2 linked regions of the Catalinimonas alkaloidigena genome follow. The protein of the gene in region 2 interacts with the protein of the main gene of each other region in a pairwise test. Links are inferred from orthologs where the notes say so. Each region holds a gene or a part of one and is shown on either strand. Other genes may lie near its edges.

Region 1 (16,172 bases), on a different replicon or contig from region 2:
CGCCAAACGCGATCCGCTCGAAGCCGCCTTCAACACGCCCCAATACATAGTCAACATGAGTTTCGGCAACCGGCAGGTGCTCAAAAACCTGGGCTATAACCTGGCCTGGCACTGGCAGGATGCCTTCCTGTGGAAAGCGTCGCTGGCCAACGGCACCGTACCGGCCTACCAAACGGTCGACGCGCAGGTGACTTACCGCGTGCCTTCCTGGAAGGCGACCGCGAAGCTGGGAGGCTCTAATCTGCTCAACCACCGTTACGTCCAGTACATCGGCGGACCTACGGTCGGCGCGATTTACTACTTGGCCCTGACGTTCGACGGCTTACTGAACTAACCACTTTTTCTAATCCTTGCGGAGCAATTCCATGAAACGAATCATGAACCAGGTAGCGGGCGTGTTGCACATTCCCGCCCTGACCATCGGTGCTAAAACGTACCATCCCGGGCGACTGTTGATGCTCCTGCTGTCGCTCGTGTTTCTTTACAGCATGATGTTGCTGGTCGACTGGATCGGGTGGGGGCAGCTACTCGCGTTCAAGAGCGTGCTGTACGAGCACCGCGTCGAACTTCTGCAGTACATGGCCGTCGGGTTTGTTGCGCAACTGATCGATGGCGCGCTGGGCATGGCCTACGGGGTGAGTTCCACCTCGTTTCTGCTGAGCCTGGGGTTGCCTCCGGCCGCCGCCAGCGCCAGCGTGCACCTGGCCGAGGTATTCACCACGGGTTTTTCGGGGCTGGCTCACCTCACGTTCCGAAACGTGAGCCGGAAACTGCTGGGACGGCTCATTTTGCCGGGGATGATCGGTGCGGCGGCCGGTGCCTATCTGCTGAGCAGCTTCGACGGTGATTTTATGAAACCGTTCATTTCGCTCTACCTCCTGATCATGGGGGGCATCATCATCCGCAAGGCGTTGCGCAAACAATCGCCTGCCGAGCAATCCACGAAGAACCTGGGCGCACTGGCCGCATTCGGCGGACTGGTCGATGCCATTGGTGGCGGAGGCTGGGGGCCGGTCGTGACCACCACGTTGCTGGGGCGGGGACACCACGCCCGTTACGTAATTGGGTCGGTCAATACGGCCGAGTTTTTTGTGGCGCTGACCAGCTCGATCTTCTTTCTGCTGATGCTGGGCAGCCAGCCGTGGCTCATCGTGATGGGGCTGGTGTTGGGCGGGCTCTTCTCGGCGCCGTTGGCCGCGTGGCTCTGCCAGCGCCTGAAGCCGCGCACGCTGATGCTGATCGTCGGGACGGTGATTATCCTCCTGAGCCTGCGCACCGTATTCACCAGTTGGGTACTGTAACGCATTTGAAATTTTGCTACCTTACGTGCCCTTGATTTTTAGATTATTCATCCCAAAATACTTACTATCATGGCACTTCGATTAGGCGATGTAGCTCCTGATTTTACCGCTGAAACGACAGAAGGCACCATTCATTTTCACGAATGGCTGGGCGATAGCTGGGGCGTACTTTTTTCGCACCCGGCCGATTTTACGCCCGTTTGCACCACGGAACTAGGCACTGTGGCGCGCTATAAACCTGAGTTCGAAAAGCGTAATGTAAAGGTGATCGCCCTGAGTGTAGATCCGCTCGGATCGCACAACGAATGGGTAAAGGACATCAACGAAACCCAGAAAACCAACGTGAACTACCCGATGATTGCGGACGAAGATCAGCACGTGGCGAAGCTCTACGACATGATCCACCCCAATGCGTCGGACACGCTGACCGTACGTTCGGTGTTCATCATCGGAGCCGATAAAAAAATAAAGCTGATTCTGACGTATCCGGCCTCAACCGGGCGCAATTTCGACGAGATTCTGCGGGTGATCGACAGCTTGCAGCTCACGGCGAATTATAGTGTGGCGACTCCCGCCAACTGGCAGCACGGGCAGGACGTGGTGATTTCGCCTTCGATCAAGGACGAAGACATTCCGGCCAAGTTTCCGAAAGGTCACCAGAAGGTGAAGCCGTACCTGCGTACGACGCCGCAGCCTAACCTGGACTAGTCAACACGACTTTTAAACCCACAAAAAAAGCCCGCGACCAGAAGTTGCGGGCTTTTTTAGGTTCAGGTGGTTTGGTTATTCAATAAAATCTTCGCGCAACTGGCCCGTCTGGTAATCGAGCATAATCTTGCGAAATACGTTGGCAAAACGGGCCTGCGCCAGTTCGGACTTGGCTTGCACGAGGTTGGTGTTGGCCGTATACAGTTCTACAAAATCGCCCGCGCCCAACTTGAACCGCTCGTTCTGCGCCTCGTACGCGAGTTGCGCCGCCTCAACACTGATTTTAGCGGCATCGAGTTGTTCGACAGCGGCCTGGTATTCCAGCAGCGCCGTCTGTATGTCGGTAAAGATGGTCCGTTTCAGCTTCTCTTCGTTGAGCTGGGCTTCGCGCAGTTGAGTTTTGGCGCGAATTACTGTGGTGCGGGTCTGGTAACGACTGAAAATCGGGATGCTCAGACTCAGACCATAATAGGTGTTAGGGTTACGAACCCAGAATTGCTCGTCGAACGGAACCACACTTTCCTCGCCCGCCGGGTTTTGCTGCCGTACGGAGGTGGAGTAGCGGGTCGCGTATTCGTAGAACGCCGAAAGCGTAGGCATGTAGCTGGCCCGCTGCACTTGCAAATTGCTCTGCCAGGCTTCGATCAGCTTTTCCTGCTGCTGCACATCGGGTCGGTTTTGTAGGGCCAGATCGTACATTTCGTTCAGATCCAGGCTGTTGTTTTCGAGCTGAATGCTGTTTTCGACCGATTGCGGGCTGCTGAGGTAAAAGGGGCGGGTAGGCGGGAGCTGTAGCAATTGGATGAACTGGGCCTGATCGACCCGATATTTGTTCTTGGCCTGGATTAACTGTAACGCCAGTTTTTTGACCTGAGCCCGCTGGTTGTAATAGTCGGTAATGGGGCGTGTGCCAATTTCCGCATAGTTTTCGAGCAGCGTTTCCAGTTGCTGCTGGTCGTCCAGGTTCTGCTGCGCGATGGCGACCAACTCACGGTCCAGGAGGACTTGCAGGTAATTCTGCGCAACCAGCGAGACGAGTTGCTGGCGCTGTTGTTCGATGCCTTTGCGTTGCGCGATGACCTGTGCCTGACTCGCCCGCAGTTGGTTGATCCGCCCAAACCCTTGGAACAAGTTCAGGTTGGCCGTAAAACCAGCATTCATCTGTTCGAGCGTTGTCGTAAACAGCCGCCCGGTCGACTGGTCGAAGTACAACCCTTTGGAGCGAAACGCATTAGAGTAGAGAGATGCACTGGGCAGAAAGTTGGCGTAAGCCTGCGCGCGTTGTGCTTCGTTCAGGTCCAACTGGTTTTCGAGCAACCGCAGGTCCAGGTTCTGCTGACGGGCAATGCGCACGGCCTGCTCGAACGTGAGGGTGTCGGTCTGTGCCGCGGCCGAAAAGGCGACGCACGTTCCAAGCAGGAGACAGAAGAGTTTTTTCATGACAAAGACGAGTTGGCGCTGATGGGTTGAGTTTTTTCATCGCTGACGACCATGCCGTCCAACAATTGCACGATGCGCCCGCCGTACTGTGCGTTCTCTTCCGAGTGCGTTACCTGCAGGATCGTAATGCCTTCTTCCTGATTCAGCTTCTGGAACAGCTCCATGATTTTTCGGCCCTGTTCCGAGTGCAAATTTCCCGTAGGTTCGTCGGCCAGCAGAAGCTTCGGTTGCACAGCCAGTGCCCGGGCCACGCCCACCAGCTGCTGCTGTCCGCCCGAAAGCTGGTGCGGAAACAGGTCGCGTTTGGCGACGATGTTGAAGCGGTCGAGCAGGTCAGACACAATGCGCTTGCGGTCGTCCGATTTTACTTTCTTATAAAGCAGCGGCGTCTCGATGTTTTCGTAAACCGTCAGCTCGTCGATGAGGTGATAGGCCTGGAAGATGAACCCGATGTTGTTCTTGTGGAGATCCGACCGTTTCCGTTCGCTGAACGTATGCACCGGTTCGCCTGCAAAGTAGTACTCGCCTTCGGAGGGTTCGTCGAGCATGCCGATGATGTTCATCAGCGTGGATTTCCCCGATCCGCTAGGCCCCATGATGGTCACAAATTCTCCTTTTTCAATCTCCAAATTGATATCTTTCAGTACAAAAGTCTGGTGGAGTTTGGTGCGGTAGTACTTGTCGATGTGTCGGAGCTGAATCATGATGATCGGATTTTGTTGGATGATGATCGAATAGCCGTTGCCAACAAGCATGCCATGTCCCACAGGGTGAATCAGAGGCCGAAAAGTGGGGGAGTTGTGTCCGATAACGGACAGCGGGTGTTCGGTTGCGTACAAGCAAAAGGCCCCAAACGAAACGATGCTGCGGGAAAGTAGCGTGTCGGCACGAAAAAGCTACGCTACGAAATTTCCGGGCACAAAACAAAATCTAATCCCTATATTTGACGCTATAGGGTGTATTTTGTGCATTTGCATGCGCAACTACCTTTCGCCCGTAACGGTTACTTCGTTCGTCAATCAAACGCTTTCATCTCCTAATTTTTCTGCATGAAAAGAGTTATACTTTTCTTATCTGCTCTGCTGTTGCTGAGCCCGGTATGCTACGGACAAGAGGCAGCACAAACCATCGACCAGCAAATCAATTCTGTTTTTGAGCCGGTGACCGAGGCCATTGAGGCGGTGGTGTTCTTTACCATTCCTGTCGGTGGCGGGCGGTCCATTCCTTTCGTCCTGATCTGGCTCATTGTAGGCGCCTCCGTGTTTACCGTCTACATGGGATTTATCAACATTCGGGGCTTCAAACACGCCATCGACGTGGTCCGAGGCCGTTTCGACGATCCTAACGATGCCGGTGAAGTAAGTCACTTTCAGGCACTTACGGCAGCACTATCCGGAACGGTCGGAATCGGCAACATCGGCGGTGTGGCCCTGGCCATCTCGACCGGTGGGCCGGGGGCTACGTTTTGGATGATCCTGGCCGGGCTATTGGGGATGTCGTCCAAATTTGTAGAATGTACGCTGGGCCTGAAATACCGTGACGAACACGCAGACGGTACGGTTTCGGGCGGACCGATGTATTACCTGAGTAAAGGATTCGCCAAGCGCGGTTGGGGCGGCGTCGGAAAAGTACTGGCGGGTTTCTTTGCCATTGCCTGTATCGGCGGATCGTTCGGGGGGGGGAATATGGTGCAGATCAACCAGGCTACCCAACAGTTGATTCAGGTAACCGGCGGCGAAGAAAGCTTCTTTTTTGAGAACAAATGGTTGTTTGGGGTCGTGATGGCTCTGGTCATTGCGGTCATCATCATCGGGGGGATCCGCAGCATCGCGAAGGTGACGGACAAAGTAGTCCCCTTTATGGTCGGGATTTACATCCTGGGCGCCCTTGCTGTAATTGCGGTGAATTTTCGGCAGATTCCGACGGCTTTTTCCGCCATTATTGAAGGGGCGTTTTCGCCCGATGCTGTGTTCGGTGGTATCTTGGGCGTTCTGTTGGTAGGATTTCAGCGTGCCGCGTTTTCGAACGAGGCTGGGGTGGGATCGGCTTCAATCGCCCACTCCGCTGCCAAGACCGACGAACCGATCAGTGAAGGCATTGTCGCCTTGCTGGAGCCCTTTATCGACACGGTCGTAATCTGTACAATGACGGCCCTGGTGATCATCATTACCGATGCCTATCAGGCAGGCGATTCTGAAGGGGTGCGTCTTACTTCCCGGTCATTTGCTACGGTCTTTTCCTGGTTCCCTTACGTGCTCTCCATCGCGGTCATCCTGTTTGCGCTGTCTACCATGATTTCCTGGTCTTATTACGGCCTGAAAGCCTGGACGTACCTGTTCGGTGAAACGCGTGCGGCCGATATCTCTTATAAAGTGATCTTCTGCATTTTCGTTGTGGTAGGGTCTGCCATCAAAGCCACCAGCGTATTCGACTTTGGCGATGCCATGATTTTCGCCATGTGTTTTCCCAACATGGCGGGATTGTATCTGTTAGCGCCCGAAGTGAAACGCGACCTGACCCGTTACCTGAAGGAAGTAAAATCGGGGAAAATCAAGCAGTATTTTTAAGCGATAAAAGACTTAAAACACAAAAGCCCCGGCTGCAAACTGCAACCGGGGCTTTTTAATGTCTATCTACTAGCTCTACTCTTCAACTACTTCCACTTCTACACGCTTGTTTTTGTAAGCGAGCGTCGACTTTTTATCGTACACCGGGCGTTTCCCACCCCAACCGACAGTTTCAATACGGTCTGTAGAAATCCCGTTGAAAACCAGGTAGTCGCGAATAATGTCGGCACGAAGCTGAGACAAATGCTTGGCTGAGCCTGTCGTCTCTTTGGTGGTGCCGTTTACGTAGAAGAAGTTGTGAGCATCTTCATTGCGGACAATGATCTTGCCGATGCCGCCCCCGTTGGTGTGGCCGTGGATGCGGATCTTCACGTCGTCGTTCTCCTGCATCAGTTCCAACAGGCTGGTGAGTTCATACTTTGATTTAACCAGCATGATGGCGGCATCGTCGTGGAAGAAAACGTTGTACATCACGTTGATGTCGCCTTTCCGGTAGCGGTCGATGTATTGATCAAGCACGATCGTATCACGATTCAGGAAGACACTTCCAGCAGCAAGCGTCGTATCGTTAAAGAGATGGTCCAGATCCAGGTCCAGCTCGGTGCGACGGAACCCAAACTTGTCAATTACGACAGAGTTACGACGTGGCTTCGATTTCTCCAGGTAGAGCGCTTCGGTTTTGAAAGCTTCCAGTTCACCGATTGGGGAGCCGTCTAAGGGGCTTACCACCATAGCCGAGGTCTCGACTGGCTTGCTGTTACGCGAGTTATAGACGTTCAACTTGAGGAAGTACGTTTTGCCTTCGGGTTTCGCCGGAGCAAGGGCCACAGGTTCAGATTGCTCTTCTTGCTCCTCGGCAGGTGTGGCGACCACTTCCTTTTCCTTCTCCGAAGCTTCGACTGGTGTGGGCTGAGTTTCGGATGCAGCTGGTGCCTTGGTGGCAGTGCTGGTGCCCTTTTTCGTGGTATTGGACGAGCCGGTCTTAGCAAGTGTAGAGCTGGTCACCGCATTGGGCGTATGCCCTTGCTGGTTTTCCGAAGAAGCCAAGAGCGGGGTAGTCGATTTTGAAGTAGGCTGAGTTTTACGCCCTGCCGTACGGCTATAATCAGGTTGCACATCGCGCACAACGAGTTTCTGGCCAACGTAGATCAAGCTCTCCGAAAGCTCGTTTCTGCTCTCTACATCTTTGATGCTCATCCGGTACCAACGGGCGATAGAGTAGATCGTTTCGTCTTTACTGACGGTGTGGTAGCGCTCGCCTTTGCCGGGCTTCGAGGCTTTGGGAGCAGCGGCTGGCGAAGCGGTTACCGCGGGCGTGCTGGCAGACGATTCGGCCAAAGCTACGGTTGCTTCCTGTTCCACTTCTTCGTGTACATCCGAGCAGTCGGTAAATTTCAGACTGTACCCTTTGCTGCCCATCAGCGGAGAATCCACCAGAAGGAAGAAGGTCTCGCCGCCCTTCAGAGGAACCGCCGAGCTAAAGGTGTGGTGCGATTCGGCATCTTCAAAAGGATGAAGGGCCTGGCACGAAAGTCCGGTGACGTTTTCGTGGATAGAGTTATTAAAGGCTACGTTACCGCGCACAGGACGCACTGATCCATTTTGCAAGGCATCGAAGAAGGCCACAGCATCGTCGGTCTGATACAACAGAAAGTCGTAGTCTTCGTCGCCTTGTTGAGGCTCCAGGCGGAAAATCAAATTCGCCCCGGCCGCTTCTTTTGGAACGGTGATGCGGTACCAGATGGAATTATGTTCCTGCTCCAGAATTTCGTGTACGGCGGCCACTTCCTGGAAGTAACCGGGTCCGGTAGGATGATCGGTAGTGGTGTACAGTTGATCCCACGTCAATTCAATAGCGTGCGCTGCATCGCTCGTACTGATTTTTTCCTCTTCTTTCGCGAGGTGAGAGCAACTGGTCCACAATCCAATACATACCAAGAGGTATCCGGCCGTGAATGCAGGGTGCCTCCTGTTCTTTCTCCAGAGTGGTAAGATGAGCGTTGTAAAACGGCGCATGTCAAGATAAATAAGATTAAACAAGCTCAGCTAATTCGCTGATTGTGAGTTCTCTGAGTTGTAAATATCATCAATAGAATAGTGCGCTCCGAAAATGCCGTTGGGCGGCCGGAAATTAAAATGTGAGTTTACAAGGTCGATTGTAGGCCTTTAAAATAAAACCGCTTATTACCTCCCCCTTCTTGCAGCGTAGTGGTCATTGTTTCCGTGCTGTATCCACCGAACGCACGAAGCATTCCTAGGGAAATCTAGGCGGTCGGCAAGGAAAAAAAAAGCTACGCGAAAATCCCCTACGGTCCGACGAAACTAGGTTTTTGTTAGGTGAGGCCAGCGTGTGGCACAAAAACAGTTGCTCGTCGGGCAGTAGCCAGCACCTGCGAAACGGCGACACGTGGTGCATCGTCGAGGGACATGCACGAGGCGCTATCGTGCATAAAGTGCAAAGAAAGTGTGCGTCTTGGACGTAAATATTTCATCGGGTAGAAATGCGTAATTTCTTGCGAGCCTCTTTTGGAAACCAGACGAACTCCTTGAGGTAGAACGTATTGTAGACGTTACTTTTGCAGGTGCAACTCCCCCTGAGAGGAGGGGTATCTGACTTCTTCTGCAGACTCTAAAATAAAAGCGAGTCGAGCCAAGGCGGGGGAAGGGAAACACCGTAACACGATGGCGCGGGACGTACTGCATTCGTAGCAACTTGGGACTCATCTCCCTTAGGGAAAGTTTAGGCCGAGGGAAAGCAATCGCTGTGGAGATTTGCCTGATCGAAGACGATCCGGGAGTGAGAAGCCCGTAACGCGTTGTTTTTGCCCCCAACGAAATGTAAGGCTGATTCTTTCGTGCGGGGAAGAAAAATGAAAAGAACGTATTTCAGAGTTGGTGAGCTTGTAGGGCATTATTCCTGTGGTGGGGAAGCACTAAACTGTATTTCTGTCGGCATACAGTTGGATCACAGGGTGTTCATCCGTAAATAGATTTTATTTTTCGAGCAACAAATAAATTTTCTCTCTGCCCTCGGCAGAATGCATCCCGAGTACGAAGGTTCATTGTTACATATAATTCAGCTATATTTCCGCGAAAATTCGGCAGGTAGGCCGGACAATAACCTGAAGCCTGGGCGTAGGGCTCTTTGCTTCGTGTCAGGAACGAAAAAATAGGTATGCAAGAATTGATACTGCAACCGACGGTCAAATCTCCCCGTGTGCACTTTGATCCTGTGACGGGAAAACTTGAAATTTCAGGAAAATCGATTCCTGAGAATTCCTATAACCTCTACAGACCGTTGATTGAGTGGGTAGAAGACTATGTTGCGCAACCCGCTGCCCGTACAGAGCTCATCTTTAAGCTGACGTATTTCAACTCCAGCTCAGCCGAGTATATTCTGGAATTGATGAAGAAGCTGGAAAGCCTCCACCTGAAAGGGAGCCCCGTAGAAGTGCGTTGGTTCTACGACGAGGAAGACGAAGACATGGAGCAGATTGGCGAAGATTTTAAAGCCATTTTGCGGCTTCCGATCCACATGGTTGTGAGCGAAGAAGATCGCTGACAGCTCATTTTTTATGCGTCAGGCAATACTTTTTTCCCGGCAGCGCTTTGATCATTCCCTGAAACTCCAGATTCAGAAGTAAAGAAGCCAGGCGCCCCGCCGCTAATTGTGTAGCAAACCCCAACTCGTCGATCTGCTGAGCCCCCTGTTGCCGAAGCACCTGCAAAACACTCAACTCCTCTGCCGAGAACAACGACTCGTCCAGGTGCAGTTGCGTCGTGGTGGCGCGAGCGGGCGCGTCCAAATCCCAGTTCAGTAGCTTTTCCAGGTCTTCGATGTTCGTATAAATAGCCGCCTTCAACTGGCGGATCAGGCGGTTGCAGCCTTCAGAATAGGGGTTACCCAGATTGCCCGGAACAGCCAACACCTCGCGGTCGTACTGATGCGCCATGTCCGCGGTGATGAGGGCTCCCCCCTTGGCGGCGGCCTCGACCACAACCAGAGCGTCGCATAAACCGGCGATGATCCGGTTGCGTGCCGGAAACTGAGGGGCGTCGGGCTTGGTGCCGAACGGGTTTTCGGTCAGCAAACCTCCGTGTGTGCGCATCTGCTGGGCGGTCGCCTTGTGGGCCGCGGGGTAGACCAAGTCGAGTCCGTTGGCCATTACCCCAATGGTAGGCAACTGGTGCTGCACTGCGGCGCGATGGGCCGTAATGTCGATACCGTAAGCCAGACCGCTGACCACCAGACATTCGTGCGGCACCAGGTCGCGGACAATCTGTTCGGTAACGCTTCGTCCGTAGTCGGTCGCCTGGCGCGTGCCCACAATGCCGACGATGCGGGCGTGGTTGAGCGAGGCGGTGCCCTGGTAATACAGTAGGGGAGGGCTATCGGGCAGGTGCTTGAGCCGCGAAGGGTAGGCCTCGTCCGTAAACCAAAGCAGTTGCACGTCGTGTTTTTCGACCAGCGCCAGTTCGCGTTCGGCCTTAACGAGCAGATCCGCTTGCTGAATGTTGTCGGCAATGAATTTTCCGATACCCGGAATCCTGAGCAGTTTGCCCCGGGGCGTGGTAAAAACCGCCTTGGCCGAGCCGCAGTACCCAATCAACTGGCGTGTGAGCACACTACCGACTTTGGGCACAAACGACAGCGCCAACCGATAGAGAATCTCGTCGGCGTCTTTCATGCGTCGGGCAGCGATTCTTTCATCTCCAGTAGAAACGAGCGGACTTTTTCCAGGCGGCGTTTCATGGTGGTACGTTCGGCAGCTACCTGATTTTGCTTACGCAACTCATCCCGGGCACCCTGGAGTTTGTACCCGCGTTCCTTCACCAGGTGATAGATGCGCTGAATTTGGTCTACATCTTTCTGAGTATAAATCCGATTCCCCTTGCGGTTTTTCTTGGGTTGGATAGACGGAAATTCAGTTTCCCAGAAACGAATCAGTGAGGCATTCACCCCCAGCATCTGCGCCAGCTCTCCGATCGTGTAGTACCTTTTTTCAATCTCGTCCATAAGCTTCTCTAAATTGGTAATACAAAGGTAACAATTGCGCTTGGCTGACGTCAGCCCGGCACGAGCACACCGACAAAACAAAACAGGCTCCGTATGTCGGGAGCCTGCCTGGAATGAGTTACTATAGTGGTAAGTGATTTAGTCGAACGATTGGTTTTGATTGGACGACACTTCCAGCATGTCCTGAAACTCGCTGGGCGACAAGTCACTGTAAAAGAAGTTGATCGGGTTAATGCGCGTGCCGTTTTTGATCACCTCATAGTGCAGGTGCGGGCCTGTAGACTTGCCGGTGCTGCCGATGTAGCCGATCACGTCCCCACGTTTAATGTGCTGGCCTTCTTTCGCTACGATCTTGCTCATGTGTCCGTAGAGTGACTGGTAGCCGAAGCCGTGGTCGATAATGACACACTCGCCGTAGCCGCCGTTGCGCCGTGCTTTGATGATCTTCCCGTCGCCCGTCGCGTAGATTTTAGTGCCGGTCGGTGCCGCAAAGTCCAGCCCCTTGTGCATCTTGATCGTTTTATAAACCGGATCGACGCGCTTGCCAAAGCCAGAGCCCACACGCATGTTGTCTTTCAACGGGCGAATGGCCGGGATGGCCGCCAGCATTTCGTTTTTGTTCTTAATCAGTTCAACCAGCTCGTCGTACGACTTGGTCTGGATGTACATCTCTTTCTTTAACTGATCGAGCCGGGCCGTCGTGCTGATGATCAGATCTTCACGGCTCAGGCCTTTTTCCATCAACTCCCGGTAGCGTTCCGCACCACCGACCCCTGCGCTGCGCACCGATGCCGGAATGGGTTCGGCTTCGAAGATCGTGCGGTAAATGTTATCGTCACGGCTCTGCAACGAAGTCAGCATGTCTTCTGTCTGGTGCATCCGTTCGTCCAGCACTTCGTAATAGAATTTCAGTTCCTGGTTCTCCTTGCGCAGCGCGGCCTCAGTAGGCGAACCAAAGATTTTTCCGTAGAAAAACGCGATTACTCCACCCGTCACCGCTGCCAGCATCAGAAACGCTAATCCATTGATCAGGATGTCTGAAGTCGAAGTGCGTACCTGTTCGTACTTGCAGGTGTGGGTGTCGTAGTAGTATTTAATTTTTGCCATGAGCTAACCCAGGTGCAGAGATTGTCCTAATTTTGTTGATCGACGAAGTGAAAACGGATGCTTAAAGTCTTCAGCACTAGTATTGTACTCTCGCAAGGTAGGAAAATTTTCCCTTCGCTATTTTGACTTGTAGTATAATCGGTAAAGTTCAAAAAACTTCGTTGCCTCAGTGGCTAACTCCTTCATTATGAAGAAGAAAGGCCATTTGATCAAAAGCTATAAAAAATTGTACAGATCGGCTGTTCGGTGTTGTCTGATTTGAATAATAAATGGAACCTATCGCCTTTGGGGCGCTCCCGCCGATCAACTGAATTTTCACACTTATGTCCATGAAAGCCAAAGAGATACGCCAGACTTTCCTTGAATTTTTCAAAAGCAAGGGGCACCAGATTGTTCCCTCCGCACCGCTGGTCGTGAAGAACGATCCGACGCTGATGTTCACCAACGCGGGGATGAACCAGTTTAAAGACTATTTTTTAGGTAATAAACCGGCTCGTAATAAAAGGGTTGCGGACACACAGAAATGTTTGCGCGTCTCGGGCAAGCACAACGATCTGGAAGAAGTAGGGCACGATACGTACCACCACACCATGTTCGAGATGCTGGGCAACTGGTCGTTCGGCGACTACTTTAAGAAAGAGGCCCTGCAGTGGTCGTGGGAGTTGTTGACAGAAGTCTACAAGCTACCGGCCGACCGCCTCTATGCTTCTGTGTTCGAGGGAGATGCAGCCGATGGCTTACCTGCCGACGAAGAGGCGCTGGCCCTCTGGCGGGAGATGTTGCCCGACGACCACATTCTGTACGGAAACAAGAAAGACAACTTCTGGGAAATGGGCGATACGGGACCCTGCGGTCCGTGTTCGGAAATCCACATCGACCTGCGGAGCGACGAAGAGCGCGCCAAGGTGCCGGGACGCGAGTTGGTCAACCGCGACAACCCGCTGGTCGTGGAGATTTGGAACAACGTTTTCATCCAATTCAACCGGATGGCCGACGGGTCGCTGGTGCCCCTCCCCGAAAAGCACGTGGATACCGGTATGGGCTTCGAGCGACTTTGCATGGCGATTCAGGGCAAGACGTCGAACTACGATACCGACGTGTTCCAGCCCATGATTCAGTTCATCGCCCGCGAAGCCGGTACCACCTACGGAGCCGATCCAAAGAAAGACATCGCGATGCGCGTGTTGGCGGACCACATCCGCGCAATTTCGTTCAGCATTGCCGATGGGCAACTGCCTTCCAACCAGCGGGCGGGGTACGTCATCCGGCGTATCTTGCGACGGGCGGTGCGTTACGCCTACACCTTCTTAGGATTCAAAGAGCCTTTTCTCTATCGCCTGGTGCCTCTGTTGGCCGATCAGTTTGCGGATGTGTTCCCTGAACTCAAAGCCCAACAGGACTTTGTAGCACGGGTAATTCAGGAAGAGGAATCGGCGTTTCTGCGTACGCTGGAGACCGGACTGCGTCGCCTCGACGCGCTAACCAACGAAAATACCAGCGGGGTGATCGACGGGGCTACCGTATTCGAACTGTACGACACGTTCGGTTTTCCGGTCGACCTGACGGCACTGATTGCACGGGAGCGGGGCATGCGGGTGGACGAAGCCGGATTCCAACAGGAAATGGGCAAGCAAAAGGAACGTTCGCGCAGTGCAGCGGCCGTAGACCGGGGCGACTGGGTCGAGCTGACCACCGACGAAGAGAGTGAGTTCATCGGCTACGACCATCTGGAAAGCCGCGCGCACTTGGTGAAATACCGCGCGGTAGACAGCAAGGGCAAAAAGCGTTACCAATTGGTGCTGGACAAAACGCCGTTCTACGCCGAAAGCGGTGGGCAGGTCGGCGACACCGGTTATCTGGAAACGAACGAGGAGAAGATTCCCGTCCTGAATACCGTCAGGGAAAACGACCTGATCATTCACGAAACCGAGCAGTTGCCTTCGGACCTCACGGCCGAGCTGCATGCCGTGGTGGATACGCCGCAACGGAAACTAACGGAAAATAACCACTCGGCAACGCACCTGCTCCACGCCGCGCTGCGCCAGGTACTCGGATCGCACGTGCAACAGAAAGGATCGTTGGTAACGAAAGACTACCTGCGGTTTGATTTCTCGCATTTCAGCAAGGTGACAGAAGAAGAACTGGCTCAGATTGAGCAGATCGTGAACCGGAAAATCCGCGAAAATATTCCGATCGACGAGCGGCGCAACGTACCCATCGAGGATGCCAAAGGCATGGGCGCGATGGCCCTGTTCGGAGAAAAATATGGCGACTACGTACGCGTCATTACCTTCGATCCGGCGTATTCTGTCGAGCTGTGCGGTGGAACCCACGTGCCGTCTACGGGGCAGATCGGTTTCTTCAAGATCATCTCCGAGAGTTCGGTGGCAGCGGGCGTGCGCCGCATCGAAGCGTATACCGCCGACCGTGCCGAGCAATACATCAACGAGCAGCTGGCGCAATTGGAAGAGATCAAAGCGCTGTTGAAAAATCCGCGCGATCTACCCAAAGCCTTGCAAGGCCTGATCGACGAGCGCAATGCCGCCCAGAAGCAGATCGAGTTGTTGCAGTTGCAGGAAGCGCAGCAAGTAAAACAGGATCTGCTGAGCAAAGTGCGCCGGATCAACGACATGGCCTTTATTGCCGAGAAAGTGCACCTGCCCAACGCCGATGCGGCCAAGCAGATCGCATTCGAGTTGCGCAGTCAGGTCGACAACCTGTTTTTGGTGCTGGCTGCCGAAGTGCAGGAGAAACCCATGATTACCGTCATGATCTCCGACGAACTGGTGAAGGAGAAAGGCTACAACGCTGGTCAGATTGTGCGCGACCTCGCGAAAGACATCAAAGGCGGCGGCGGCGGTCAGCCCTTTTACGCTACGGCGGGTGGCAAAGACGTCAGTGGACTCGACCATGTGCTGGTGCGGGCCGCCGAGATGATTTAATGAAATTGAGTTCATTGCTTAATCAAAAGCCGTTCTCGGAAGAGGACGGCTTTTTTGGTGTTGCCGTGGGGAGTAACGTATCGGAAGTGCTTGCGTACGCGAAGGAAGAAAGAATCTTGGTACTATGTCGATGGTAGCACAACAAAACGTTCGGAAACCGTGGCCCTGGTACGGATGGCTGGGAGGAGCGCTGATGGGGATTTTCTGGTACTGCAGCTGGGCGCTGGAAGGATTGCGGACGCAGTGGGCCTTTTTCCCGTTGTGGCTCGGCTACTGCCTGACCATCGATGCCCTGACGGTCTGGCGGCAAGGCGATTCGCTGCTGACCCGCCATCCTCGGGCCTACGTCGGCTTGTTTCTGGTGTCGCTGCCGTCGTGGTGGCTGTTTGAACTGCTCAACGAACGTGCCCATTACTGGTATTACGACGGACGCGAACACTTCTCCGATCTGGCCTATTTTGGACTGGCGTCGTTGTGCTTCTCCACGGTGGTGCCGGCCATCTTCGGCACGGCCGAGTTCGTCGGCACCGTTCGACTGCCCCGGTGGGGGATTCGCGTCGGGCAGAAACGCTCCACACAGGTACTGTTCTTCGTTGGCGGCTGGCTGATGTTGGTAACACTCCTGGTCTGGCCGAAATACGGTGCCGCGTTGATCTGGATGTCCCTGTATTTCATCCTCGATCCTCTGAATGCATGGCTGGGCAACCGATCCCTGTTGCACCAGACCGGAAAAGGAAACTGGCGGCCGGTGTGGGCGCTCTGGATCAGCGGCCTGATCTGTGGCTTCTTCTGGGAAATGTGGAACTTCTATAGTTACCCTAAATGGAAATACACCATTCCCTTCGTGGATTTCTGGCCTGTGTTCGAGATGCCTTTGCTAGGTTACCTGGGGTATCTGCCTTTTTCGCTCGAGCTGTTCGCGTTGTATCACCTGCTCGTCGGTTGGCTGGCCCCGTCGCTGCGGAACTACGTGCAACTGGAAAGCCCTGCGCCGGTGCCTTATACGGTTGCTTCACGATAGCGCGGCCCGGCGTTCGTACAACGCGATTTCCAACAGTTGGCGCAGCGCTCCGTGGTCGATGTCGTCAGG
Region 2 (16,160 bases):
GGAAAGTTGCCGTACAACCCATTGAAGAACCTCAACGCAATCGATAAATCATGAACCTGAATAATTTCACAATCAAGGCACAGGAAGCCATTCAAAAGGCTACGGAAATAGCCGGAGGCAACCAGCAGCAGGCCATTGATACCGGCCATTTGCTGAGAGCCATCCTTCAGGCCGATGAAAATATGATTTCGTTTCTGACCAAGAAGCTGAACATCAACCGTCAGTACCTGGATCAGAAACTCGACGAGATCATTGCCAGTTACCCGAAAGTAAGCGGCGGAAGTCCTTATTTGGCGAACGATGCCGCAGCGGCCGTTCAGAAGGCCCAGACTTTCCTGAAAGAATTCGGCGACGAGTATGTCGCTGTTGAGCATTTGATGCTGGCGATTCTGGCCGGAAAAGACCGCGTTGCGCAGTTGATGAAAGACGTGGGCTTCGCGGAGAAGTCCCTGAAGCAAGCGATTCAAGAGCTGCGTGGCGGGCAAAAAGTCACGGACCAAAACGCCGAAAACAAATATCGTTCGTTAGAGCGCTACTCACAAAACCTCACGGCGCTGGCACGGCGCGGGAAGATTGATCCCGTGATCGGGCGCGACGAAGAGATCCGGCGTGTGCTGCAGATCTTATCGCGGCGCACTAAAAATAACCCTATGCTGGTCGGGGAGCCCGGCGTCGGGAAAACCGCCATTGTCGAAGGGTTGGCAAAACGCATTGTCGATGGTGATGTACCCGAGAACCTGAAAACCAAGCAGATCGTATCGCTTGACCTGGGTTTGCTCATCGCCGGTGCCAAATACAAAGGAGAATTTGAAGAGCGTCTAAAAGCCGTGATCAAAGAGGTGACGGATTCCGAAGGCGAAATCATCCTCTTTATTGACGAAATCCACACGCTGATCGGAGCCGGCGCGGGCGGCGACGGTGCCATGGATGCTGCCAACCTATTAAAGCCCGCACTGGCACGTGGCGAACTGCATGCCATCGGCGCGACTACGCTTAAAGAATACCAGAAGTACATCGAGAAAGACAAAGCGCTGGAACGTCGTTTTCAGACCGTTACGGTCGATGAACCCAGCGTAGCCGATTCCATTTCCATCCTGCGAGGCATCAAAGAAAAGTATGAGCTGCACCACGGTGTGCGGATTAAAGACGATGCCATTATCGCGTCGGTCGAATTGTCCAACCGCTACATCACCGAGCGGCAATTGCCCGACAAGGCCATTGACTTGATGGACGAGGCGGCATCCCGCCTGCGGATCGAGATTGATTCGTTGCCGGAGGAGTTGGACGAAGTGCAGCGGAAAATCATGCAACTGGAAATCGAGCGCGAAGCCATCCGCCGAGAGGTCGATCACAACAAGGAAGCCATCCTCAACAAGGAAATCGCCGATCTGAACGAGACGCGCAATAGCCTGAAGGCGCGCTGGGAGAGCGAGAAACAAGTGCTGGAGGGCATCCAGAAGGCGAAAGAGGAAATTGATCGCTACAAATTGGAGGCCGAGCAAGCAGAGCGCTCCGGCGATTACGGACGTGTGGCCGAGTTGCGCTACGGACGCATTCGCGAGGCTGAGCAGAAGCTGGAAGATTACCAGAAGCAAGTCCAGGAAATGCATCAGGATGGAAAATCGATGCTGAAAGAAGAGGTGACTTCGGAGGACATCGCAGAAGTAGTCGCTAAATGGACGGGCATTCCGGTTACCAAAATGCTGCAAAGCGACCGGGAAAAGTTACTGAACCTGGAACGAGAGTTGGGCAAACGCGTCGCCGGACAAGAGGAGGCCATTAGTGTCGTGTCTGATGCCGTACGCCGGAGTCGCGCGGGATTGCATGACCCGAAACGGCCGATTGGTTCGTTCATCTTTCTGGGTACGACCGGGGTAGGAAAAACCGAACTCGCCAAGGCCTTGGCTGAGTTTCTGTTCGATGACGAAAACGCGATGGTGCGCATCGATATGTCGGAGTATCAGGAACGCCACGCCGTTTCGCGGCTCGTAGGAGCGCCCCCCGGCTATGTGGGTTATGACGAAGGCGGGCAGTTGACAGAAGCCGTACGCCGGAAACCGTATTCGGTGATTCTGCTCGACGAGATCGAAAAGGCGCACCCCGATGTCTTCAACATTTTGTTGCAGGTCCTCGACGATGGTCGCCTGACCGATAACAAAGGTCGTGTGGCGAATTTTAAAAACACGATCATCATCATGACCTCTAACATCGGTTCGCATCTTATCCAGGAAGGATTTGAGCGGATGCGGGACATCTTACCGGATGGCGATGACATGGGCAGCGTGGACCACATTTTGGACGAAACACGCGAGCAGGTTATGGAGATGCTGCGCAAGAGCCTGCGTCCTGAGTTCCTGAACCGGATCGATGAGATCGTCATGTTCAAACCGCTGTCGCGCAAAGAGATCCGCCAGATTGTGGAGATCCAGTTCCACCAAATTCAGCAACGTCTGGAAGAAAGTGGTATTCGCCTGGAAGCGACCGACGACGTGTTCGACAAACTCGGTGAGCTTGGGTTCGATCCGCAGTTCGGAGCCCGCCCTCTGAAAAGGGTCATGCAACGCGTTTTGCTGAACGAACTCTCGAAAGAGATCCTAGCAGGACACATCAGCAAAGACTCGGTTGTGGGCATTACGCTTGATGGCAATCAAAACATCCACTTCATGAACGTGGATCGTGTGGAGATCTAAGTAAAAAATAGTCTATAAAAAAAGCCTCTCTTTCCAGAGAGGCTTTTTTATTATATCATGTCTTACTTTTATCGACGGCGATCATCGTGCTGGTAAGGCCCTGCCGCTACGGCACCTATCACGCTTTCCAACAATCCACGTGTGCTACGGTAACCGCGGTTCCCGCTCAATACCGACGCCATGGAACCCAAGCCACCGGCGGTATTGTGCGTACTCCTACCGCCACCGAAGCCGCCCAGTAATTGATCAAGTAAACCACCCCCTGTGCTAGTGGGTTCAGCTGCCGGAGCGGTCCCATGCGACTGCGTAGCAATGGGTTGCTTCTTATCTTTAAAAATTTCCCGCAACACCATAGGAGCAGCCACCAGCAAAAGCGCCTTCATGGCACTTTTAGGAATGCCCAGCTGTTCGAAACGATCACCGAAGCCGCTGGCTGCCAGCGAATTGGCTTCAGGCGAAGCGGTTGCTGCGGCTGGCTGATCTGCATATTCCACCAAGGCCCGGTACTGAGCTTCGGTCAACGCTAGATAACTCGCCATCTGCCGAATGCTTTCGTCTTCTTCTTTCGTAAACTGTCCATCGGCTTTAGCGAAGGCAATGACGTCAGTCAGGAATGCATATTTCAACTCGCTCGCTTTCAGCACGTCGAGACACTGCTTCAGATTGAGGGAGTTGGGGCTTTGTGCAACTGCCACCACCCGGTCGGCCTCGGTCGACGGCAAATTAGCTGCGTCGCTTAAGGTGTGCAAAAACTGTATTTCCTCGGGCGTCACCCGGCTGTCGGCCATTGCAATAGTCGCAATAGCGCCCAAGTAGGCCGATTTTTCGCGCTCGGAGTAACCTGATAAAAGAGTCTTTTTATGTGTATCTATCATGATAAATCCATTTCTGTTTGCTTTATCATGCGAAATTTCGCCCAAAAAGGTTACAACTTATCTGGATTATCGAGCGCATACGAAAAAAGCCGACGAGAAGGATTCCCATCGGCTTTTCTTTGCTTTTAAAGCGTATCAGTTATTGTTATACGTGGTATCTACAACTTGTAGCGAATCGCCGGCACTGGTTACTTCGCTGGGAGGCACGTTGTCTAAATCATCGTGCACATACTTATTACCTTCACAGGCCGTTAATGTAGCAAAGCCCATTCCGAGTACCAGGAGCGTATAACTGAGTTTTTTGAGAGTTATCATAACATAAGGAGCGGTTTATACCTAGTGTATACGTATCGCTCTTTATGCCGTTACACGTCTCTTACTTGCTCGAGAAAACAGCTTCCGAGTTGTTAGCCACCACTTTAAAGGTGACATCTTTCGTAGCTAACTTCGACAAGTCATAGACACGGCTGAAGCTGGCATCCGATACAATGTAGTCGTCTTGGATCAGGTTGTTGTACCGATCATAGATGTACACACGTACCGGAGGCACGTTCTCGCTCCGCACCACCAAGCGATACCGCTGGTCGGCCGCTGGCTTAAGTGCCATCTGCACGTCTTCTTTCGGAAGCGAGTACATTACCAGATGCTCGCGGCTGCTCTGATCGTCCTCTACCTTGAACAGGTATTCGCCTTCGGGCAAAGAAGAGAAATCGTAGTTACGGCTGAAGGCATTCAAACCTGAAATGCGATCGGTGATCAACTTCCGGCCTTCGGCATCATAGATGCTAACCTTGACAGTTCCTTTTTGCTCAGTAGCGTAAGTAAGCCGATACGTATTCTGATCGGTTGCTTTTACCTTCAGCATTGGCTCCTGGCCAGACTTACCACCTGCAAAAGCTCCACCTACGTTTAGAAGAATGAGGCCTACAATCCCCGACATCATTCCCCACATCTTTACTGCGTTTTTCATAACGATTAAAATATTAAACAAACCATCTATTTGTTGATGCAAATGTAGCGGCGGATGCTTGATAAAAACAAAATGACACAATAACTTTTTTGTTAATTTAATATTAAAGGAGGTTATTTTTTAAAATTAGTAAAAATTAGCACTAAAATCACACGCACTTTATCAATCCTGAATCATATTTTGGCCTTCATTACCATCCGAGTGAATTCGCCTACACAAATCCAATGTAACTTTTGGTCAGCAAAGTGGTGCTTTGTGCAAAAGAGATGTACCAAATTGATGGCGCTTCAATCTCAAAAAGCCGTTTTTTGGACAATAGGCTCACATTAGCAAATACAAGCGTTTGTATTTGCTAAAGCAAGTATGCAATTTTCAGGGTCGATCCCTTCAGGTTTTTCTGCGCTCAGGGCTCATACAGAACTTTCTTCGGTCAGAAAAGTGCCTCACTGAAGATCACACAGGTTTCTGCATCTTTGCTTATGGATTCTACTCAACCTTTACGCCCTCAATCTGAGCGAGGTACGTTCGACCTAATCCCCGAGACGTATGGACGTAGTGTAGCGGGCACCGCATTAGAAGTTTTTCTACCGCCCCAGAAGCCTATTCAGTACCTGTTGCTGGCGGCCCACCACGGGGACGAGCCCGAAACCACCGTTTTGTTGTCTACTGCGCTCCGGTCCATTCTGCCAGCGCAACTGGCCAGTGCGGTTGTGCTGGCGGTCAACCCTGATGCCTTAGCCCGGGGCACGCGTGGTAACCTGAACGGCGTTGATCTGAACCGCAACTTCCCTACGAAAGACTGGTCGCCGGCACCAGTACACCATCGCTGGCACCAGGACAGCGATCCGCGGGCAGTGGCCCTTAGCCCGGGGTCGGCGCCTCTGTCCGAACCAGAAAACCAAGCGTTAGTAGCGCTGGTGAAGCGCCTTCAACCGAAAATGATCGTTACGTTTCATGCTCCACTGGCCTGCGTCGACGATCCGGCCGATACGCCTCTCGGGCGATTGCTGTCGGACATGACCGGGCTACCGCACGTAGCCGATGTGGGCTATGCCACGCCAGGCTCGTTTGGCACGTGGGCACAGGAACAAGGCCAGCCCCTTATTACGTTTGAACTGGGCCATGAGTCGATTCGCGACCAACGCACTCGGCTGGAGCCTGCGGTGTTGGCGTTGTTGCGCGGTGAAATCTGACGCTTACGCTTCGCTGCATTTTCCTTACTTCTTACCGCTATGTTTGATATTCCCGTTCCTCCGCTGGCCGAGCGAATGCGTCCCCATTCGCTCGCCGATTACTTAGGCCAACAGCACCTGCTCAGTCCCACCGCCCCCTTGCGACGGATGATTGAAGCGGGCAGCCCGCCTTCTATGATTTTGTGGGGACCGCCTGGCGTGGGAAAAACTACGCTGGCGAACGTCATTGCCCATTCGGCCAAAATGCCGTTCCAAACCCTGAGTGCCATCAGCGCGGGTGTGAAAGAAGTCCGAGAAGTGATTGCGCAGGCACGAGGGCGAAAAATCATGTTGTTCATTGACGAGATTCACCGCTTCAATAAAGCGCAGCAAGATGCACTGTTGGGTGCCGTGGAGAAGGGTGCGATTACCCTAATCGGCGCTACGACCGAAAACCCTTCGTTCGAAGTAAATTCAGCGTTGCTCTCTCGCTGTCAGGTCTTTACCCTCAAGCCGCTTTCGTCTGAGGATCTTACCGCGCTGGTGACCCGTGCGCTGCAAGAAGACGAAGTGCTGAAGGAAAAATCGGTTGAGTTGCGCGAGACCGAAGCCCTGTTCCGCTTGTCGGGTGGCGACGCACGCAAGCTGTTGAACTTGCTGGAACAATCGGTCGAGGCGGCCGACTTGCAAGGGGAGAAGTACATTATCGACGATGCACTGGTGATGCAGGTCGGTCAGCGCAAAACGGTGATGTACGACAAAACCGGAGAACAGCACTACGACATCGTTTCCGCGTTCATCAAATCGATTCGGGGGAGCGATCCCAACGCCGCGCTGTACTATATGGCACGGATGATCGAAGGCGGCGAAGACGTCAAGTTCATCGCCCGCCGTCTGCTCATTCTGGCGTCGGAAGACATCGGTAACGCCAATCCTACCGCCATGATTCTGGCGAACAACTGTTTTCAGGCGGTTAACGTCATTGGCTACCCGGAAGCGGAAATCATTTTGTCACAAACAGCCATCTATCTCGCCACCTCTCCCAAGAGCAACGCTTCGTACGTGGCCATCAAACAGGCGCGGCAGTTGGTGCAGCAAACGGGCGATGCTCCGGTGCCGCTGGCGCTTCGCAACGCGCAAACCAAACTGATGAAAAAAGAGGGCTATGGCGTCGGCTACAAGTACTCGCACGACTACAACGGAAATTTTGCTGAGCAAGAGTTTCTGCCCGACACGCTGGTGGGCACTAAACTGTATGACCCCGGAAACAATCCACGCGAGAACGAAATGCGCACGCGCCTGAGAGCGATGTGGAAAGAGAAATACGGCTACTGATACGCGACGCCTGCGTACGGAATGATAAAACAAAACGCCCTTCCGACAAGCGAAAGGGCGTTTTTAGTTTCGTACTGATTGCTCAGTTTATTTCGTAGCGGCTTGCGTCGAATCCATGCCGGCTCCGGCTTCATCGACAGGCACGCCTGACTCGTAATATTCGTATTGATCGGCGAAAAGCTTATGACGTGCCGCATCGGCATTTTCGGCCAAATTCGGATCGGCCTCGTACGAAAGCTTCGCCTGGCGTGGCGGTCCATCGGGTTCCCCGTAGACACGCGGCCGACTGGCCATTTCTTCTTGGGTGAGGTCTTTAGGATGATTGTAGCGATCGCACGAACCCAACAGAAGCGGTGCACTCAACAGCATCGCAAAGAAAAGACGTCCGCGAAAAGAAAAATCAGATAACTTCATGTGCCTTTGTTTACAGCCCCGCAAATATAAAGCTGGCCCGGGCTTTTCCAAAGCAAATTTCCGATCCCTTCTGTAAGGATCTGCGTAAATTTCTCCATGAGTCAGGTAACTTCTATTGCTACACGGAAACGCCGGTTGATGATTTTGTCGTTCGGAATCAGTCTCCTGCTCATGGGCATCAAGTTTCTGGCGTATCATCTGACGCAATCGCAAGCGGTACTGACCGATGCGCTCGAATCAATCATCAACGTTATGGCCAGCGGTTTTGCGTTCTATAGCGTTTCGCTGGCAGCGCAGCCCAAAGACCAGAATCACCCCTACGGACACGGCAAAATCGAGTTCTTTTCGGCCGGATTTGAAGGCGCGCTCATCATTGCTGCCGGAATTTTTATGTTGGTGCAGGGCATCCAGCACCTGCAAGCGCCCCCGGAGTTACAGGCGTTGCCCGTAGGCTCCGGCCTGTTGGCGTTTGCTACCCTGGCCAACGCGGTGCTAGGCTACTGGCTGGTGCGTGAAGGAAAGCAAATGGGATCGCCGACCGTTTCGGCCGACGGACGTCACTTGCTGGTCGACAGCCTGAGCAGCGTGGTGCTGTTGGTAGGGCTGGGCGCCATTCTGTGGACAGGCTGGTACTGGCTCGATCAGGTCTTTACTTTTCTGTTGTTGGGTGTAATTTTCTACAACGGTTACCGCCTGGTGCGCGAATCGGTCGCCGGGCTGATGGACGAGGCCGACGATACTACGCTGCAACAACTACGAGACGCCTTACAGGCCGCACGACGTTCGACCTGGATTGATGTTCATAACATGCGCGTTCAGAAATACGGTGCTGATTTGCACATCGACTGCCACCTGACACTGCCGTATTACCTCGATTTAAAAACGGCCCACGACGAAGGGAAACGGTTTGAGGAAGTATTGATTGGGGCCTCTTCCCACCGCGTGGAAGTTTTTGTCCATTCCGATCCTTGTGTCTACCAATGCTGCCCTTACTGTCACGTAAAAAACTGCGCCGTCAGGAAACATCCCCAAACGGTAGACATTCCCTGGACCATCGAGAATCTTTATCGCAATGAGAAACATTTTTCGGAGATGGATGCTCCGGTTGCTTACGTCCGCGACGATGTAACCCGCTGACAGCTCCTTCCCGTTTATAGTGGAGACAAACCAATGAGCCATATAAACAGGAACCCATGTTTAAACACTTTATAGCGGCAGGAGCACTGGCCCTTGTGGTGTGCAGTTGCAACCCCGAAAAGACCCAGGGCGGTAATGTCCCCGCCGGCGAAAACCCCGATCAGATTGTAGGCGATCAGACCGATGACCGCATGACCGGCCCCGATCCGGCCACGGTAGAGGTGGATGTAGACAGTGGTGACGTCACCGGGCCGAACGCGGGCATCAACGTGACCCCCGCCGACACCACCCCGGATACAACAGGAGGGATGTAAAACCAAAAGAGCCCACGGAAATCCGTGGGCTCTTTTTATTGTGTTATGAAGAAGAGGCTTACTCCTCCTCTACGTCGTTGATCGAAGCCAGTACATCGTCTTCAGGCTCCAAGAAGCCATCGCCCGTCAACTCGCTCACTTTGTTACGAATTTTCGTTTCGATTTCTTCCATCAGTTCCGGATTGTCGAGCAACGTGCGTTTGGCCGCATCACGTCCTTGCGCCAGTTTGCTGTCGCCATACGAGAACCAGGAGCCGGACTTTTTGATGATTTCCATCTCTACGCCCAGGTCAATGATTTCCCCGACTTTCGAGATGCCTTCACCATACATGATGTCGAACTCAACCACTTTGAAAGGAGGTGCTACTTTGTTTTTCACCACCTTCACGCGCGTCCGGTTTCCCGTAATGTTGTCGGCGCTTTCTTTGATCGCACCGATGCGACGGATGTCCAGACGGACAGAAGCGTAGAATTTAAGGGCGTTACCACCGGTCGTTGTTTCCGGATTGCCAAACATCACGCCGATCTTTTCACGCAGCTGGTTGATGAACACACAAGAACAACCCGTTTTGTTGATCGCACCGGTCAGCTTCCGCAGCGCCTGCGACATCAGACGGGCCTGCAAACCCATTTTGCTTTCGCCCATCTCGCCTTCCAGTTCACCTTTTGGCACCAGTGCCGCTACGGAGTCAACGACCACGATGTCGATCGCACCGGAACGGATCAGGTGTTCCGTGATTTCCAGCGCCTGTTCACCGTTGTCGGGTTGCGAGATCAACAGGTTTTCGGTATCGATTCCCAGTTTGCGGGCATAGGTTTTGTCAAAAGCATGTTCGGCGTCGACAAATGCCGCGATGCCGCCTTTCTTTTGAGCTTCGGCAATGCAGTGCATTGTCAAAGTGGTTTTACCCGACGATTCCGGGCCATAAATTTCGGTGATCCTGCCGCGGGGAATACCACCAATGCCCAGTGCGATATCCAACCCCAGCGAACCAGTCGAAATAGCGGGCACATCGACGACGCGCTCGTCGCTGAGTTTCATGATGGTACCCTTCCCGTAAATCTTGTCTATTCTCTCCATGGTGAGTTGGAGAGCCTTCATTTTTTCAGGATCATTTGCCATGCTGTAAGCTTTGATTTTTGTTTAAAATTACGAAAAAGCTGACAGGTATTCAACAGGAAAAAACGGCTTCTAGTGCCGTTCTTTCGCATAAAAAACAGGTTTTTTTGGGCTTTTTTCGCAACCGCTTCCAGGCAGGTTTATTCGGCCGGAGCGGGGGGCGCTGGCGGGGGAGGAGTCTCGCTTTTGGGCGGGGCGGGTGCCTCTTTTGTCTCCTTGTTATCAGGCTGTTTGGGAGCGGGCGCAGGTTTTGGATTGGCATCTTCGCCCACACTCGGCTTCGGAGCGTCAGTAGCTTTTTTCTCTGCACTACTTACGTCGCTTTGCTCAGGGGCAGCCGCATTGCCCTCGCCCGCAGGCTTGTTGCGGTTGGCCGGTTTGCGCCGCCGCCGGGGCTTGGGTTTGGGAGCTGCGTCCGCATCGGCACCGGGGGCAGCCTGAGCCGCCGGGTTGGCCGGTTTGTCTTCCAGGTTTTCCTGAACGGTTTTAGCCTGCGTTTCGGGTTTGCTCCGTACGGCAGGTTCCGCAGTATCGTGCGTTTTCTTGGGTCGACGACGGCGACGCGAATTCGACTTGGGCTTGCTTTCGCCGGGGGTATCGGTATCGGTAGTGCCTTGTGTCGGTGCCGTCGTAGCGCCGGCGTTGGGGTTCGGCTTTTTCTTGCGGCGTGGTTTACGAGGTTTGGTCGAAGGTCCTTTGTCGTCGCCGGTTGCGGCGGTCGCCTCTACGTTCTTATTAGGGTTAGGGCGCTTCCGTCGTTTCTTTTTGGGGCGCGGTGCCTCCGCACTATCGGTACCCGAAGCGCTCACCTCGTGCCGCGGCTTCTGCTTTTTAGACTTAGGAGTTGCTTCTTCCGCCTTTTTTTCGTTTTTCTCTTTTTTCGTAAAAAGGCCCGCCAGCTTGTCGGCCAGCTTACTAATCATGGATTGACTGCGTTTCTTCACTTTCTTGTCAGGAATGAGATGGGTTTCGTCCACCAGCTGCCCGATTTTCGCCGAGAGGTCTTTGCTGATTTTCTTTTTATACTTTTTATCGCTTTTTGCCATCGTATCGGGTGGATTTCGCGGTGATTTACTGACAAACCTACTCATTTTCAGACAATCTCCCGATTGGATTACTCCACGACCGAGGCCCCGTCTGCTTAGCGGATCACCACGTTTCCACGTGAAGTCGCCAGCGCGCGTTCTACTTTTTTAAGTTCGATGTGCATGCTCATCAGTTGGAGCTCCGTGTCTACATCACCACTTTTCTGAGCTTCCAGGATTTTTTCGTTGACGTCGTGGGTCATAAACCGAATCACCGACGTTTTGTAACGCAACACGCTCGTTTCCATCAGGTGCAGCAGCGTTTTGGGTTCTGTCTCGGACGGAATCGCAATTTTGAAGCGTTCCCACCAGCCGTCGCTGAGTTCTTCTTTCCGCACCAACAGATGAATGGCCAGTTTCTGAATCTCGCCGTCGCTGTGCTGCGTGTAGAAAGCAGCGTCGGGCACTTGCGTCTGGTTACGCAACTCGGCGTATTCCTGCCGGATTTTCTGGTGCACCGGATGGGTAAAATCGGCATCGGCCAGCATTTCGAGTAGGTGATCGCCCGCCGGGTAGCCGTCTTCGAAAAGCACGTTGCCCCACCCCATCAACAACCGCAACAGCTCGCGCTCGCCACTCTCGACTTCGTATTGCAGGGTGTTGTGCGGCGTGGATGCCTCGCGCGTTTCCGTGGGCAGAAACGACTCGGGCAGGCCACCTTCTGCCGAAGTAAATTCAGGCTGACTTTCGGCACGGTCCGATTCCTTCCGTGCCTGCTGCAAACGAATGCGGTTGCTTTCGGCCAACAGGGCGTCTTCTTCCACCTCCAGCATGTTGCTGACCTGCCGGAACAATACCGAACGTTTGATCGGATCGTGGATACGCGTAATGCTTTCTACCATTTCCCGGATCACCTCCGCCTTCCGGAACGGGTCATGCGTGTCGGCCGCCAGCAAGGAGGCTTTGAAGGTGATGAAGTCGACGGTACTCTTCTGAAGGTACTCCTTGAACGCCGCATTTCCCACGCGGCGCAGGTAACTGTCGGGGTCGTCGCCATTGGGGAAGTTGACCACCCGCACGTTCAGACCCGCTTCCAGAATCATGTCGATCCCGCGCAGCGAAGCTTTGATCCCGGCCGGATCGCCGTCGTACAACACCGTGATATTCTGCGTGTAGCGGGAAATCAGGCGGATTTGCTCTTCGGTCAGCGACGTTCCCGACGAGGCTACCGCATTGGATACGCCCGCCTGGTGCATGGAAATGACGTCGGTATAGCCTTCCACCAGATAGCAAACGTCGTGCTGCCGGATGGCCTGCTTGGCCTGGTAGAGCCCGTACAGCACTTTGCTTTTGTTGTAAACCTCGGTTTCCGGCGAGTTCAGGTACTTGGGCTGTGCGCCGCCAGGTTTAGAAGGATCGGTACGGAGAATGCGCGCGCCGAAGGCAATGACTTTGCCCGAGACGTTATGGATCGGGAAGATGACCCGCCCGCGAAAACGGTCGTAACGCTTGTTTTCATCTTTGCGGATGGTCAGGCCAGCCTTTTCGAGCAATTCTAGCTGGTAACCTTTCTTCAGGGCCGCATCTGTAAACGCGCTCCAGGCCTCCAGACTGTAGCCGAGGTCGAATGCTTCCAGGGTCGCTTCGGTAAAACCACGCTCCCGGAAATAACTCAGCCCGATGGACCGCCCTTCCTCGTGGTTTTTCAGTGTTTCCTGGTAATAGCGCGCAGCGAATCCCAGCACGATCATCAGGCTCTCGCGTTCGTTTTGGGCCTGACGCGCCTCGTCGGTCTGCTCTTCTTCTTCGGGAATGTCGATGTGGTACTTCTTCGCCAGAAAGCGAATGGCCTCGGGGTAGGTGAGGCTCTCGATTTCCATCACGAAGCTGATGGGGTCGCCGGCTTTGCCGCATCCGAAGCACTTGTAGATGCCTTTGGCGGGCGAAACTGCGAACGAGGGCGTCTTCTCCTGATGGAAAGGACAGCAGGCAATCCAGTTGCTGCCGCGTTTCTTAAGCGAAACGAAGTCGGAAACAACTTCCAGCACGTCGGCAGTTTGCCGAACCTGTTCAATAATCGCGGGAGAAATCATAACTGCCAAAAGCCTCGAACGAAAGCAAAGATACGCGATCGCCCGAAGCTTTTGGCAGAGAATATCAGGATCAGGCTCCGATGGCCATCGGTTCGAGAAGTGTCAGGTCGTAGCTGGTCACTTTCCCGGTTTTGCTGTCAGTTTTCAAGTGGACGCGGAACCCGTGGTACTCGCACCAGCGCCGGAAACGACGTTGAATAAAGTCGAGATCACTCATGGTTAGTGCACCCTTCTTTAAGCCGAAAATTCCATTGATTACGTCGGCACCCACGGAAGCATACCCCAGGGTTACGATATCGTCCATCAGGTAGTGCTTGAAATCCAAGCTCGTCACGATATTGATGATGGCTGTAGGCTGTGCGGTCATGTATACGTGCTCTCTCATGGCATTTTCATTTATACGTGAAAAAGTTTTGTGATGTAAAGATAGATTCTCGTAACAATAAATACAAGAAAAATATTGAAAAGTTTGTTATTTGTTACCAGCTAAGGTTTACGGCGTAGATGAAGCTTTTTTACATGTTATCGCTCTATAGCCACACAATGCCCTTATTTCTACGAACCAAAGCTAAAGAGATTCGCATTAATAATAATTATTTCAATAAAAATTATTATTAACATTACACACATGACGTAAGAACGAAGGAAAAGGTTGCCCCCTTGGGAGAAAAAGTTGAGGGCACGAGTCCGCATAGCCTCAGGCAGGCCAGGAGAGGTAGAAAGAGGTAGAATTAGAAACAGAGCGCGGCGGCTCCTAGCAACCCCGCATCGTTCCCGAGGCGCGCCCGCCGAATGACCAAAGGTTCCAGGTAGTAGGGCGTCAAATAGTGGCGCATGATTTTCATGATGCCCGGCAGGATAAACTCGAACGTAGCCGACAACCCACCGCCAACTAAGATGGTCTTGATATCCAGGAGCCGGATGGCACTGACCAACCCTTCGCCCAAAATCTCGCCGACCTCCTGCAACACATGCAGCGCCAATACATCGCCTTGCTCGGCCGCCGTGATCAGTTTGCGTCCCGTAATGGGTTCGTCTTTGTGGGCCACAATCCGGGTTTTTCCCCAGTAATCGTTAAGCATGGCCTCGGCCATGTTGACAATGCCGCGCTTCCCAATGTTGCTTTCCAGGCGCCGCTCGAAACGCGATACCACATGCCCAATCTCCATACTGTTGCCATCGCCACCGATAAAGATCTTGCGGTCGATGATGGCCGCACCGCCCACACCGGTGCCTAACGTGACGAACAGGTAATCTTCAGGCATCGCTTCTCCCGAGAAATAATACTCTCCCAAGGCCGCCGCATTGGCATCGTTTTCCAGCCAGAACGAAAGGGTCGGGAATTGCTGCTCCAGGTAAGCGGCAAGTGCCACGCCATTCAGCTCCGGAATGTTAGGAAACTCCAGTCCTGTCCGCCGGTCTTTTGTCAACGTTCCCGGAATACCGATGCCCACTCCGGCTACCGGTGGGACCTGCTGTAGGTAAGCGGCAATGGCTTCGGCTAATCGTGCTTCAAAAGGACCATCCGTACGCCAAGTGAGGGTGGTGTAAGTCAGGCGGTGTTTTATGTTTCCCTGGGGGTCGATCAACCCCATTTTAACGTTGGTGCCACCGATGTCGATGCCGAGGTAAATGCTCATTATCAGGTTGTTCTCGTTGTGAGAGGCTAAAATAAAGCACCTCTTGCGTACACCCCAAGCGTTTGCTGCTTTCTCTGTGAAATAGGTACGTGGGAAAGATCGGCGCATGGGCTGCGAACGGCAAGTGCAGCACTTCGAGTAGTTTCGTTTTTCAATTGATTAACCATCCAATTTCTTCATGCAGTTCGAAAAGTTTCGCGCGTATTGCCTGGACAAACCGGGAGCACACGAAGAGCAGCCGTTGGGCAACGACTCGTTTTATTACAAGCTTGGTGATATGGTTTTTGCCATTGCCGACAAAGGAGAGGAATACCGCCTCACGCTGAAGTGTGATCCACAGCAGGCCATCGATCTACGCAACACGCACGCGTGCGTCAAACCCGGCTACCACATCAACAAAGAACACTGGAACACGTTTTTGATGGAAGCCGTCGAGGAATTACCCCTATCTCCCTGGATCGACCAAGCGTACGACCTGACACTCAGCAAACTAAGCAAGAAGAAAAGAGAGCGTTTGGGCCTTAGTGCCTGACGGGTCCACGCTTTTGCCATTACCTTTGTCTGAATATTGATGGTCTCTACTCCTCCCATGCAACTCCATAAACATTACCCGCTCAAAGCACTGAATACCTTCGGGATCGAAGCCTACGCTGCCTATTTCGCGGTGGTGCGCGACGTGCCGACGTTGCAAGAATTGCTGCGCGATGAAACGTTACGCAACCTGCCTCTACTGATTTTAGGAGGCGGCAGCAACCTTCTCTTTACCCAGGAAGTGTTCGAGGGGCTGGTCCTTAAAATGGAGATTGGGGGCATTACGGAAGTAAAACAGGACGAAGAGCACGTCTGGCTGAAAGCCGGTGCCGGAGAACGGTGGCACGAAGTGGTGATGCGCACCATCGAACTAGGGCTATCGGGCATCGAAAATCTATCCCTAATCCCCGGTACGGTGGGGGCGGCGCCCATGCAAAACATCGGGGCGTATGGAGTGGAAATCAAAGAAGTATTCGAAAGCCTGGAAGCGGTACGCATTGCCGACGGTAGCCTGCATCAGTTCGATGCAGAAGCTTGTCGTTTTGGGTACCGGGAAAGCATCTTTAAAAACGAGGCGAAGGGTCAGTACATCATCACCTCGGTGACCATGCGCTTGAATCGACAGCCCGTTTACAATGTGTCGTACGGCGCTATCAAAGATACGCTCTCCGAAATGGGAGTCGATGCCTTATCGGTACGCGCTGTTTCTGAGGCCGTCATCCAGATTCGTCAGAGTAAACTTCCCGACCCGGTTCAGATCGGGAATGCGGGCAGTTTCTTCAAAAACCCGGAAATTGACGAAGCAGATTTTTTGCGTTTGCAGCAGCAATATCCCCAAGTGCCG

The links.
Region 1: the proteins of recA (region 2) and dprA interact in binary tests that used the Bacillus subtilis proteins (3 or more experiments, as listed by UniProt). The link is inferred for Catalinimonas alkaloidigena from one-to-one orthologs.

What each region holds. Positions count from the first base shown.
Region 1 is NZ_FNFO01000002.1:856,287-872,458, forward strand. What follows is about bases 8,644-11,575. They hold dprA (DNA-processing protein DprA), read right to left. Parts: upstream 10,705-11,575; coding sequence 9,583-10,704; downstream 8,644-9,582. Other genes in these bases: BLR44_RS07075 (DUF1987 domain-containing protein), read left to right, coding at 9,192-9,578; BLR44_RS07085 (MerR family transcriptional regulator), read right to left, coding at 10,701-11,033; BLR44_RS07090 (M23 family metallopeptidase), read right to left, coding at 11,172-11,575. Also shown: BLR44_RS07040 (TonB-dependent receptor), read left to right, coding at 1-334; BLR44_RS07045 (sulfite exporter TauE/SafE family protein), read left to right, coding at 366-1,301; BLR44_RS07050 (peroxiredoxin), read left to right, coding at 1,371-2,009; BLR44_RS07055 (TolC family protein), read right to left, coding at 2,085-3,449; BLR44_RS07060 (ABC transporter ATP-binding protein), read right to left, coding at 3,446-4,153; BLR44_RS07065 (alanine/glycine:cation symporter family protein), read left to right, coding at 4,499-6,016; BLR44_RS07070 (OmpA family protein), read right to left, coding at 6,092-7,864; more of BLR44_RS07090, read right to left, coding at 11,576-12,140; alaS (alanine--tRNA ligase), read left to right, coding at 12,470-15,082; BLR44_RS07100 (hypothetical protein), read left to right, coding at 15,213-16,103; BLR44_RS07105 (DUF1801 domain-containing protein), read right to left, coding at 16,095-16,172. UniProt on the Bacillus subtilis protein: Protein that helps load RecA onto ssDNA during transformation. Binds cooperatively to circular ssDNA, is able to bridge different segments of DNA. Favors the loading of RecA onto SsbA- or SsbB-coated ssDNA and formation of RecA-DNA filaments.
Region 2 is NZ_FNFO01000003.1:571,407-587,566, forward strand. The notes cover bases 7,999-10,918. They hold recA (recombinase RecA), read right to left. Parts: upstream 10,031-10,918; coding sequence 8,966-10,030; downstream 7,999-8,965. Other genes in these bases: BLR44_RS09600 (cation diffusion facilitator family transporter), read left to right, coding at 7,999-8,593; BLR44_RS09605 (hypothetical protein), read left to right, coding at 8,650-8,907; BLR44_RS09615 (hypothetical protein), read right to left, coding at 10,168-10,918. Outside these bases: ATP-dependent chaperone ClpB, read left to right, coding at 51-2,690; BLR44_RS09575 (TerB family tellurite resistance protein), read right to left, coding at 2,759-3,610; BLR44_RS09580 (T9SS type A sorting domain-containing protein), read right to left, coding at 3,942-4,535; murein tripeptide amidase MpaA, read left to right, coding at 5,015-5,728; BLR44_RS09590 (replication-associated recombination protein A), read left to right, coding at 5,768-7,042; BLR44_RS09595 (hypothetical protein), read right to left, coding at 7,130-7,456; more of BLR44_RS09600, read left to right, coding at 7,595-7,998; more of BLR44_RS09615, read right to left, coding at 10,919-11,073; dnaG (DNA primase), read right to left, coding at 11,169-13,145; BLR44_RS09625 (hypothetical protein), read right to left, coding at 13,216-13,530; BLR44_RS09630 (ROK family protein), read right to left, coding at 13,877-14,785; BLR44_RS09635 (MmcQ/YjbR family DNA-binding protein), read left to right, coding at 14,964-15,317; murB (UDP-N-acetylmuramate dehydrogenase), read left to right, coding at 15,375-16,160. UniProt on the Bacillus subtilis protein: Multifunctional protein involved in homologous recombination, DNA repair and competence.